3 regions of the Paenibacillus sp. 22594 genome follow, and region 2 is predicted to be linked to each of the others. Evidence: predicted binding sites of a transcription regulator. Region 2 holds the regulator's gene; each other region holds the start of a gene.
What was found. The regulator Rex, encoded in region 2, represses fermentation and respiration genes when NADH is low (regulators of the CRP and FNR family bind a similar motif). The targets are predictions, from matches to a motif close to TTGTGAAATATTTCACAA.
Positions count from the first base shown of each region.

Region 1: qoxA (cytochrome aa3 quinol oxidase subunit II) is a predicted target of Rex. The motif match lies at 1,374-1,391, and genes of this name have one in related genera.
Region 3: ACTJKB_RS26645 (DUF1641 domain-containing protein) is a predicted target of Rex. The motif match lies at 2,100-2,117, and genes of this name have one in related genera.

Region 1 is NZ_JBQENA010000004.1:574,033-578,249, forward strand. It holds gene ACTJKB_RS16735 (polysaccharide deacetylase family protein) at 1-1,136, opposite strand, end outside; gene qoxA (cytochrome aa3 quinol oxidase subunit II) at 1,638-2,657, shown strand; gene qoxB (cytochrome aa3 quinol oxidase subunit I) at 2,697-4,217, shown strand, end outside.
Region 2 is NZ_JBQENA010000002.1:754,606-758,822, reverse strand. It holds gene ACTJKB_RS10245 (cell wall elongation regulator TseB-like domain-containing protein) at 1-62, opposite strand, end outside; gene ACTJKB_RS10240 (amidohydrolase) at 107-1,408, opposite strand; gene ACTJKB_RS10235 (redox-sensing transcriptional repressor Rex) at 1,395-2,048, opposite strand; gene dinG (ATP-dependent DNA helicase DinG) at 2,235-4,217, opposite strand, start outside.
Region 3 is NZ_JBQENA010000011.1:116,593-120,809, forward strand. It holds gene ACTJKB_RS26635 (alpha-galactosidase) at 1-1,177, shown strand, start outside; gene ACTJKB_RS26640 (nitroreductase family protein) at 1,259-1,876, opposite strand; gene ACTJKB_RS26645 (DUF1641 domain-containing protein) at 2,221-2,634, shown strand; gene ACTJKB_RS26650 (NAD(P)/FAD-dependent oxidoreductase) at 2,653-3,831, shown strand; gene ACTJKB_RS26655 (DUF2785 domain-containing protein) at 3,991-4,217, shown strand, end outside.

The DNA.
Region 1 (4,217 bases), on a different contig from region 2:
TTCCAGAAATTCAACGGCTCGATATCCTTCGTAATAATCTCGAACGTATAGCCCTCTTTCTTCAGTGACTCCAGCAGGCGCGGAAGCACTTTGAGGGTTGCTTTCTGGTCATGCATCAGGATCACCGGATTGGTTCTGGAGTGTTGCAGCTTATGCACCTGATTCATGACTGTTGTATAGATGGTGGCACTATCCTCTTTGTACTTCCAGTCATCCGAATCCACGTTCCAGTCCCACAGATGATAACCTTGACCCAGCACTTTGTCTCTAAAGGTCTTGGTGAAATAAGGCTTGCTGCCGTATGGCGGACGAATCAGTGTTGTACCCTGGCCGGTGATCTTCCGCAGGATCGCGTTGTCCCCGTTCATTTCGGCAAGCGCAGCAGAGGCAGACGCATAGAACTTCTCTTTGCGGTGCGTCATGCCATGCAAGCCCAGACCACTTCCCATCTCCACAATCCGCTTCACCTGGGAAGGATAACGGTTCATATTGGGTCCAATCATGAAGAACGTGGCCTTGACATCATACTTGTCCAGAATATCCAGCAGCTGTGACGTTGTTGCTGACGGTCCGTCATCAAAGGTCAGATATAAGGTTGTACCCGGCTTGGCTGCAGGAGTTTTCGCAGGTTCTTTGGCAGGTTCTTCGGGGGTTACAGGCGGCGTCAGTTCGCTCTTGTATTTACTTATGAACCCTGCGTCATCCAAGGTTGCCGAGGCATCATAGACGCGCAGTAAATATTTCTCCGGTTCAAAGGAAATGATATATCCGAGGTAGGCGCTTATCTTCAGCGGAACCATCAATGTTCCGTTCTGAAGAAATGTATCCGCCTTGGCAATCGTTCCATCCTGGAGCTTAGCTCCCCCATTATCCCCCAGCAGCCTGAGCGTGCGCCCCCCGCCTTCGACCTGAATGCCATCTGGAAGACCGGTGAGGGTCCACTTCAGCTCTGCCGCCAAAGCGCGGAGAGGAACATAATAGGTATCATTATGCGAAACGGCTGTGATGCCGCTTAAGGTATCCCCTACTCCCAGCTTCAAAGATTTGTTCGCTCCCGCTGCACTTACTGTTGTTTGAATGACACCGAAGCACAGGAATAATGACATGAATAAGAGCATTACTTTTTTAGTAGCCACCGACACAATCTCCAATCTATGTATATTTATCTATTACTTTAACATACATAGATATAACGTAATTTGAGAGATTGTAACCGCGAGCAGAAAAAGTTGTAACTGTTATGCTGTGATAAATGACATATTGTCATTATTTTCAGAAAGAACTCAAACTTCGTCGAATGCTGTCATAGTAAGCAAATCCCAATGAATCCGGGCCTTTTACGGCTTAAATATTTGTGACGAAAATAGTAACATTTGTGAAATTATGAACAAAATTTGAACATTCTTAAAATAACCTTAAGGCGCACCGTTACTGTGATCTTTATCATACGTTAAGGATGTTGTAACAAATTGATCACAGATATTTAACTTAATGGACATTTTTAAGGACGATTATAGCTTTAATTACAAAATATGTATTTTGCATTATGGGTAAGTAGTTCTTACTATAGATACAGGTTAATGTTTGCCCGCTAACGATCGGTGCATGAAAAGAACTATTGAAGGAAGGAGTTCTATATGAAAAAAAAGGGACCGTTATACGCTTTGTTTCTCAGCCTCATTCTCCTCCTCCCGGGATGCAGTTCAATCGCTGTTCTGAACCCGAAGGGGCCGTCTGCACGAACTTTATCTGACACCATCATCCTTTCTATTCTCGTGATGCTCGGTGTTCTGGCCGTTGTCTACATCTTATACATCTTCGTGCTGGTGAAATACCGGGCCAATAAAAGCAATGAAGGATACATTCCGGAGCATGAGGAGGGCAACAAGGTGCTCGAAGCGATCTGGATTATTATCCCGATCATTATTGTGGCCTTCCTGTCCGTTGTGACAGTCAAAACGACTAGCGCTGTCGAGAAGCAGGCCGAAGATTACAAAGACCAGACTCCTCTCGTCATCTATGCCTCTTCTTCCAACTGGAAATGGCATTTCAGCTATCCGGAGGAAGGCATTGAAACCGTGAACTATGTCAATATGCCGGTGCACCGGGCAGTAGAGTTCAGAATGTACTCTTTCGGTACCATCACGAGCCTATGGATTCCACAGCTTGCCGGACAAAAGTATGCGATGAGCGACATGCTTACCACACTTCATCTTTCCGCAGATACTGAAGGCTCATATATTGGCAAGAATGCCAACTTCAGCGGTAAAGGCTTCGCCCATATGGAATTCGAAGCCCTTGTCATGAGCAGCAAGGATTATGACGAGTGGGTGAAAGAGGTCAAGGAAACGGCTCCGAAGCTTACAGAGAAGGAATTCAAGGGCCTGCTCGCCACCGATTATCTTGGACGTAAAACTTATTCTTCCACCCATCTGGAATTCAGCCCTCCTCCGGGAGACCACAGCGAGCATATGAGCGGTGAAGGCAAGGAGATGGATATGGATAACGGAAATATGGATCATCAGGACAATAAGGATATCCATCCTTCACCGGAGCCTTCCAGCGAGACTGAGTTCGACAGCAAACCGAATCCGGAAGTCGAACAGCCGCTGCCAAGCTCACCGGTAGACGAACAGACGCAAGATAGCAATTCTTAAAGTACCGCTCGATGAAACAACCTGAAAGGAGCCACCCTAATGGATTTAGACAAATTTAAGGTTCACGGCGAACCCTTGATATACGGAGCCATGATCAGTATCGCACTTGCTACTATCGGGATTCTCGTCGGGCTTACCTATTTCAAAAAATGGGGTTACCTCTGGCGCGAATGGCTGACCACGGTCGACCATAAGAAAATCGGCGTCATGTATATCCTGGCCGCGCTGCTCATGCTGTTCCGCGGGGGCGTGGACGCGATGATGATGCGTCTGCAAACCGCAGCGCCGGAAATGAAGTTCCTCGACGCACAGCACTATAATGAGGTCTTTACCACCCACGGTCTGATCATGATTCTCTTCATGGCCATGCCGTTTATCATCGGTCTGATGAATGTGATCGTACCGCTGCAGATCGGTGCACGCGACGTAGCTTTCCCGCGTCTGAACGCCGTCAGCTTCTGGCTTTTCTTTATGGGGGCCATGCTGCTCAACATTTCCTTCGTCATCGGCGGATCGCCGGATGCCGGATGGTCGGCCTACTTCCCGCTGGCAAGTCTGGAGTTCAGTCCGACAGTCGGCAACAACTACTACTCCCTGGCGCTGCAGATTTCCGGTATCGGGACTCTGATCACAGGTGTTAACTTTATCGTAACCATTCTTAAAATGCGCGCACCAGGCATGAAGCTGATGAAGATGCCGATGTTCACCTGGTCCGTACTCATCACCAACGTGATTATCGTCTTCGCTTTCCCGGTTCTGACCGTGGCCCTGGCGCTGATGATGTTCGACCGCCTGTTCGGCTCCCAGTTCTTCACCATGGCCAACGGCGGGATGGATATGCTCTGGGCGAACCTGTTCTGGGTTTGGGGACATCCTGAGGTATATATCGTTATTCTGCCGGCGTTCGGTATTTATAGCGAAATTATCGCCACCTTCTCCAAAAAGAATCTATACGGTTATACCTCCATGGTATTCAGTATGCTGATTATTTCGCTCCTGTCCTTCCTGGTATGGGCCCACCATTTCTACACCATGGGTCAAGGCGTTATGGTCAACAGTTTCTTCTCCATCACCACGATGGCGATAGCTGTACCTACCGGGGTTAAAATATTCAACTGGCTGTTTACACTGCGAAAAGGCCGGATTACCTTCACGACCCCGATGCTGTATACGCTGGCCTTTATCCCGATCTTCACCATCGGCGGGGTAACGGGGGTCATGCTGGCGATGGCCAGTGCCGACTACCAGTACCACAACACCATGTTCCTGGTTGCGCATTTCCACTACGTGCTGATTCCGGGTGCCGTCTTCGCCGTTATTGCCGGGTTCCACTACTGGTTCCCGAAAGTATTCGGCTTCCGTCTGAACGAACGACTGGGTAAGCATTCCTTCTGGTGGATCGTGATTTCCTTCAACGTCACCTTCTTCCCGCTGTTCTTCCTCGGTCTAATGGGGATGACCCGCCGGATGTACACCTATTCAAAGGAAACCGGCTTTGGCCCGCTCAATATGCTGTCCTTTGTGGGTGCGGTAGGATTGGCGATAGGCTTTGTACTGTTG
Region 2 (4,217 bases):
CCGAACAGAAGGAGCAGAACCAGGAGTATCCCCAGCAGAAGCCATTTTCTTCTTTTCTTCAAAGTGCAGCTCCCTTTCCTCTGGATGCTTCATAGATCCTGTTCTTTTACCGTTTCAGCAGGCCCTCAAAGGTTTCCTGCGCCTTGCGGCGGATTCGTTCCTCATCTAAAGTCAGGCACTGTCCATGCTTCACAACCTGCTTGCCATCCACCCATACATGCTCAACATCCTTCGCACTCGCTGAATACACGGCATGGGAGAGCAGATCCGTATGCGGCAGGAAGTGCGGCTGGTCGATATCCAGGGCAATGAAATCAGCCTTCATGCCCGGAGCTAAACGTCCTGTGTTCTCGAGGAAAATCGACTGTGCGCCGTATTCGGTCGCCATCAGCAATGCTTCCGGTGCCGGTACAGCTGTTGGATCTCCGCTCACACCTTTGTGGATCAGAGCAGCCAGGCGCATCTCCTCGAACATATCCAGATTGTTATTGCTTGCCGCACCGTCAGTGCCCAGCGATACCTTGACTCCCGCACGCAGCAGCTCCGGTACCCGTGCTACTCCGCTTGCGAGCTTCAAGTTACTCCCAGGATTATGGGATACCCCTACGTTGTAACGTGCTAGAATCTCTATTTCTTCATCATTCAAATGAACCCCGTGAGCCACGAGGGCCGGGCGCGTGAACATCCCCAGCTTCTCCAGATGCGCTACCGGACGCAGGCCGTAATCAGCAGCATTCTGTTCGACCTCCCGCCGGGTTTCGGACATGTGTGTGTGCATAGGCAGGTTCAGATCATGGGCAGCCTGTACAAATTTCACGAAAAATTCAGGAGGACAAGTGTAAGGGGCATGCGGGGAAATCATCGTTGTGATTCTTCCATCCGCCTTTCCATTCCAATTCCGGGCAAAGGCTATCGCTTCCGCCAGCTTATGGTTCTGCACATCCTCCGGACAGAAGCCGATAACCCCGCGCATAAGCACGGCACGCATTCCCGACTGCTCAGAAACCTCAGCAACCCTGTCCATATGGTCATACATATCCAGGAAGGTGGTTGTGCCGCCCTTCAGCATTTCCAGCACAGACAAAGAGGTTCCCCAGTAGACATCATCTCCGGTGAATTTTTCTTCCATGGGCCACATCTTCTCCTGCAGCCAGTTCTGAAGGACCATGTCATCCCCATATCCACGGAGCAGAGACATGGCTGTGTGGCCATGGGTGTTGACCAGTCCCGGCATGAACAGCAGACGGCTGCCGTCAACGGTCTGTGTCCCTTCTTCAATGACAGGTTTGACTTCTCCTATGTATGTGATGAGATCATTTTCTATAGTCATATAGCCGCTTAGAACCGGATTTTCCGTACCCGGCACCAGAAATCGCCCATTTACAATTACAGTCTTATTGCTGCTCATTTACCACTTCGTCCTTTCCATCATGCAAATAATAGGCCAGACTCTGCAAATCGGTAGTAAAATCAGCGGCGTGAATCCGGATGTTGGACGGCGTCTTCAAAATCACCGGTGCAAAGTTAAGGATCGCCTCAATGCCTGAATCCACCAGAATATCTGCAACATTCTGTGCTTCACTATCCGGTACAGTGATAATACCGATGCGGATGCCCTGCTCGCGGATCGTGCTTCCTAGCTCTTCCATGGGCTGTACAATTAGTGAGTTGATTTTCTGGCCGACCTTGGGAGCATAGGAATCAAATACAGCAGTGATTTTCATCGTGTCCTTCAAGTAAGCATTGTAATTAGACAGGGCGTGGCCGAGATTACCTGCACCCACCAATGCCACGTTGATCTGCTGGTCAAGCTTCAGGATATGACGGATTTTCTCAATCAGATATGACACATCATATCCAATACCTTTTCTGCCGAAATCCCCGAAATAGGCTAAATCCTTGCGGATTTGCGCCGGATTCAGATCCAGCTTTTGTCCCAGTTCTTGGGAAGACACGGTGGAGATTTCACGCTTCAGGAGATCATTCAGGAAGCGCAGGTACACTGGAAGTCTGCGTACCACGGCCTCCGATATTTTATCCGATTTCATATTTTCTCCTCCTAAAAGTTTTATGAGCAATGCATCATAGTATTACTTCGTACAAAACTCACTTCGTAAGCATATGCCAAGTTTAGTGAGCATAAGTACAATCCATTCCCTGGCGCCTCAGCACGAACCAGACACCAGGAGAACGGAACTTCGTTGATCCTTGATTATATTTGAAATGATTGCAGGTTAAGATACGCTTCCGTCTTCAAGCCATTCCGCAATTCGCGGAACCATCTGATCCGTCAGCATATGCTCCATTTTGGGTCCAGGCAGAGAGTACAGGAAGTACTTACCATAATAAGATTCAATAACCCTGGTATCATATACTATAACAATACCCCGGTCTTGAGCAGTACGTACCAGCCGGCCGAAACCTTGCTTGAAACGGATAACCGCCTGGGGCACCGACAGCTTCATAAACGGGTTCTTTTTCTGTGCCTGAAGCAGCTCGGCCTTGGCCTCCGCAAGCGGATGGTTCGGCGGCTGAAAAGGCAGTCTGACAATGGCCAGACAGGTCAAAGCCTCACCGGGAATATCCACACCTTCCCAGAAGCTGCTTGTCCCGAGCAGCACAGAGGCCGCGCTGTCCTGAAAACGCCGGATCAGCTTACTCCTGCTACCGCCTTCCACTCCCTGCCCCAGTACAGTAATGTCCTCAGAGACGAGTGCCTCCTTCAGAGGATCATAGACCTGGCGCAGCATTTTATAGGAGGTGAAGAGCACAAGCATCCGGCCCCGAGTCGCCACAGCGGCCTCCGCCAATGAATGTACCAGCTTATCGACAAAACGGGCATCGCCCACACTGCCTTTGACACTGGGAAAATCACGCGGTATGACCAGAAGTGCCTGTTCACGGTACTTAAACGGAGATGGGAGCAGTGCTGTCATCAGCCGTCCTTGTTCTGCGGACTCGCCTAGTCCCAGATTGTCAATCATAAATTGAAAGGACTTATCTACGGACAAAGTCGCTGAGGTAAGGACTATGCTTTTCTTTTTATCAAAAAAGAGCTCTTTGAGCTGGGCACTGACATCGACCGGAACGGCATACAGCTGCAGCGACTTCCCGCGATAGTTGCCGCTGCCTTCCATCCAGTAGACGATATTCTCGTCGTTCAGGTTCATGAAGAACCGCACTTGCTCACGGATGGAGGCCAAATCCTTGAATAACCCGCCGATATCCGTCACCAGACTATCCGAAGACGATTGGCTCTCCGATTCGCGCATTTCACTGAGCATCTTGTCGCCCTTGCGAATAATATCACTTAGACTAAGATGAAGTGTGTTCTCAAGCGCAGCTAGTTCTTCCCAATCCCTGGGCCTGTTGCCCGGCAGAAGTCGGGTAACCAGTTGTCCGGCTTCTCCGGCAGCGGCGTCACTGCGTTCCGGCAGCAGGGCAAACAGCTTGTCACTTAGCGTGTCCCACGATTCCTTAACCGTAAGCAGATCCGGGTAGATCCTGTCGATCACACCGCTCCATTCTGCCGCCTGCTCACTGCCTGATGACTGCAGCGTTTGACGCAGAGCCGGGAGCTGGCCGCTCCGGCTGTCTTTATAGAGACGCGTAAGCGTATGGGCAACGGTGAAATATTTCATCTGCATGCCCAGGTGCTTGCCTGCAATATCCTCCAAATGATGGGCCTCGTCAATGACGAGGTGCTCATAAGCCGGAAGTAGCTGATGCCCAGCCTTGACGTCCGCGAACAACTTGGAATGATTGGTCACTACGACATCCGCTATCCCGGCTTCGTGCTTAGCCCGGTGATAATAACATTTGCGGAACCAGGGGCAGGAACGTCCTAGGCATGAATCCGTATCACTGGCCACGGTCTCCCAGAAATCACCGCCGCGGCCGTTCAGATTCAGTTCCTCATCATCACCTGACTGGGTCTGGGTCAGCCATACAATCATTTGTGCCGCAGTAAGCGCTTCTTCCCGCGGACTTGTAAAGTCCTTTTTGTTTATTTTATGTTCAAACTTCCGCAGACACAAATAGTGCCCTCTCCCCTTGAAGATTGCAGCCTTAAACGGGAACGGCACGACACTCGTCAACAGAGGGATGTCGCGCTCACGCAGCTGGTCTTGAAGGTTGATGGTATGTGTGCTCACCATTACCTTCTGGTCTGAGCGTACACTGTGGTAAATGGCCGGAAGCAGATAACCCAGCGACTT
Region 3 (4,217 bases), on a different contig from region 2:
GGCTACATATTTCGATTTCACTGCCGGTAAGATTGAAGATATCGCCCGTGCTGGCAGTGAGCTGGGCATGGAGCTGTTCGTCCTGGATGACGGCTGGTTCGGCCACCGGGACAATGACCGCAGCTCACTTGGGGACTGGGTGGTTGATCCGAACAAGCTGCCCGAGGGTTTGGAGGATCTGGCGCGGCGGGTGAATAAGCTCGATATGCAGTTTGGCCTGTGGTTTGAACCGGAGATGATTTCGCCGGACAGTGAGCTGTACCGGCAGCATCCCGATTGGTGTCTGCATGTACAGGACCGCCGCAGAACGCTGGCCCGTACGCAGCTGGTTCTGGACTTCTCACGCGAGGATGTCTGTCAGGCGATCGGTGACCGGATTGCTGCTGTGCTGCGGTCAGCACCAATCACCTATGTCAAATGGGATATGAACCGCAATATGACTGAAATCGGATCTGCACAGCTGCCGCCGGAAAGACAACGGGAAACGGCGCACCGCTATATGCTTGGGCTATATAGTGTTCTAGAACGGATCACCTCGGAATTCCCGGATGTTCTGTTTGAGAGCTGCTCTGGAGGCGGGGGCCGTTTCGATCCAGGGATGCTCTTTTACATGCCACAGACCTGGACGAGTGACAATACCGATGCAGTCAGCCGGCTCAAAATCCAGTATGGTACAAGTATTGTCTACCCGCTGAGCGCTATGGGCAGTCATGTGTCTGCGGTTCCGAACCATCAGGTTCAGCGCAATACATCTCTGGAACTCCGTGGCCATGTGGCCATGTCAGGCAATTTTGGCTATGAGCTGGATTTGACGAAGTTTACGGAAGAAGAAAAGGCGGCGGTAAAAGCACAGGTGGCGCTGTACAAAGAACTGCGTCCGCTTGTTCAGTTTGGGGAGCAATACCGGCTCCTGAGCCCCTTTGAAGGGAATGAGACAGCGTGGCTGATTGCGGCAGAAGATCAGTCAGAGGCTGTAGTGGTCTATGTCCGTACACTGGCTGAGCCTAATGATAAGCTGTATTACCTGAGGCTTAAGGGTCTTGATCCTAATGCGGATTATGAATGGCTGGAAGGCGGCGGTGTATACGGAGGCGATCATCTGATGTATGCGGGATTGCCGCTGCCTGCATTGCATGGTGATTTTCAAAGTATCCTGTGGCGTTTCCGCAGAGTGTAGAGCTAAGTGATTACTGCTGTTTAAGCAAAAGAGCCATCTGGGCTGCGTCCCGGATGGCTCTGTTTTTGCTGCGTGCATCACTCAAAAAAACTCTACAAACTCATTTACCGGCTTGCGGTAGCCGCGGGGTCTGATCTTGTGCTTGTTGTCCTTACCGATGGTAATAAGCATGACCGGTACCAAATTCTCAGGCAGGCTCAGGGTTGCCGCGAGGGCTTCAGAATCGAAACCGATCATCGGGCAGGTATCCCAGCCCTTGTCCTTGGCAATCAGCATGAACTGCATCGCGGACAGGGAGGCATTGCGGATCGCTTCATCGCGCTGAAAAGCGTCATTTCCAATGTAGGCGCCATTGATGGCTTCAATGGTGCCGTCAAATTCTTCCGCGCTCATAGCTCCCAGCATTTTCAGGCCGCTATAGATTTCCGGTGCCTGCAGATACGCATTCTTGTCTCCAAGCACGACGATGACGGCTGAAGCTGTGTGGATTTTATATTGGCCATAGGCTGCTTCACGGACTTTTTCTTTCAGCTCTTCATTGGCAACCACCTTATAATGCGCATGCTGCAAATTATAGGCTGAAGGGGCAAGACGGGCCAGCGAGAACATTTCCTCCAGCTCGCCCTGGGGAATCTCGATGCCCTCTACGAAGTTATTTGCTGATCTCCGTGCTTGAACCAATTCTGAAAAAGTACTCATGTTCATTCCTCCATTGTGTATGTAGTGGTTAATAATTATTAATAGCTGATATTAATAAATGAACTTACTATTAGTTACTTGCTAAACATATCACGGCATTTTACCTTCGTCAATGACTAAATGTAACGCTGCACTAAATTTTTTTACAAAAATGAGGGATATATCGAAATCCGAAGAAAAGAAGTGATTTTAATCACAAAATAAGGGTATAGAGGCAAAAAGATTGTGACATTTATTACATAGAGAATGTTATAATAATCACATTGATTTAGAGATTAATTATTTCGTTTATCTGCTAGTCCATCTTCTATATGAAATAAAGCTATTGTAAAGGAGCGCTCATTATGTCAGAAACCATTACGCAAACCAAAGCTTTTACCAAAGAAGATCTCCTGGATCAGCTCTTGAAGCCTGAGGTGCAGGAGTCCCTAACAACACTGGTGGAGCAGCTTCCCCAGATTACACAGCTGGTTGGTGCATTAACCAAATCACTTGATTTTGTGCAGGCTGTTGCATCGGATGAAGTGCTGAAAAGTGATACAGTGGGTGCTATCAAAGAGCTTGCCGAGCCTGTAGTAGATTCCGTTAAAACGATGGCGGCTACAGTGATCGAAGCCAAGGATCGTGCCAACGAGAGCAGTGAAACGATCAGCCTGTTCGGCATGATGCGAATGATTAAGGACCCCCAGGTGCAAAAAATGCTCCGTTTCATGAATGCATACCTGCAGGTCAGCGGCGAACGTAATCCACAAAAATAAGGACGGAGGAACATTACCATGTCAAAACATATCGTGATTCTCGGAGCAGGCTATGGCGGTCTTCTGAGTGCTATTAACGTGCGTAAATATATGAGTAAGGCTGAAGCTAAAATCACAGTCGTCAATCAGTATCCGACGCATCAGATTATTACCGAGCTTCATCGTCTGGCCGCAGGGAGTGCCTCGGAACAAGCTGTAACTATGCCTCTTACCAAGCTTTTTGCCGGAAAAGACATTGATCTGAAAATTGCCAAGGTGAAGTCATTCTCTGTTGACAACAAGCAGGTGCAGCTGTCTGATGGGACGGCGCTTACGTATGATGCCCTTGTGGTTGCGCTTGGCAGCACTACTGCATATTTCGGCATACCGGGGCTGGAAGAGTATAGCATGGTGCTGAAATCCGCTGCTGACGCGAAAAAAATCCATGCCCATATTGAAGAACGCATCCGTGAATACTCCAAGACGCACAATCCTGCCGATGCAGCCATTCTGATTGGCGGCGGCGGACTAACCGGTGTGGAACTGGTAGGCGAGATTGCTGATGTGCTGCCGAAGCTGACCAAACGGTATGGTGTGAATGCTCAAGATATCAAGCTGATGCTGGTAGAAGCTGGGCCAAAAATCCTTCCAGTGCTGCCGGATCACTTGATTGAACGTGCGGTAACCAGCCTGACTACCCGTGGGGTAACTTTCCTGACTGGTCTTCCTGTAACCAATGTGGCCAGCAATGTGATCGATCTGAAGGATGGCCAGCAGATTGTGGCAAATACCTTCGTGTGGACCGGTGGCGTGCAGGGCAACCCTCTTGTCGGTGAATCCGGTCTTGAAGTGAACCGCGGCCGTGCCACAGTCAATGATTTCCTGCAGTCTACCTCGCACCCGGATGTTTTTGTGGCAGGTGACAGCGCCGTTGTCTTCGCAGCAGATGGACGTCCATATCCGCCAACCGCACAAATTGCGTGGCAGATGGGTGAGTTGATCGGTTACAATCTGTATGCTTACCTGAATAACTCTGCATCTGAAGCCTTCAGCCCGATCAACTCCGGTACGCTTGCCAGCCTGGGACGCAAAGACGGAGTGGCGATTATCGGTGCCAGCAATACTCCACTCAAAGGATTGCCTGCCACCCTTATGAAGGAAGCCAGCAATATCCGTTATTTGTCCCACATCAAAGGCCTGTTCAGCCTGGCGTACTAATTATTGTCTATACTGTTTCTATAAAAAGCCCTAGAGGACCTTCAAGCAATTATCCGATCCTTATGCTGTAAGGATCGGATAGGCTTGGAGGTTTTTTGATCTGGAAAGGGTCAAGGAATTGTGTTAATTTACATAGTAAATCAATGAGGGAGTGGAACCATGAATAGTGTCAGAATTCAGTTAATGACCGATTTGCAAAGAATAGAAACAGAGCACTACAGGCTCCGTGAAGGCGAAGAGCATCAGCGTTTCATCTCCCTGATGCTGGAGTATATCGGAGATCCTCAGCCGGAACTGCGGGACGAGCTGATCTATCCGACATTCTATGAATGGATTCTTGAGCAGCGGTTGTTCTCTTCTGATGAGCTGTGCGGTATTCTGGAAGT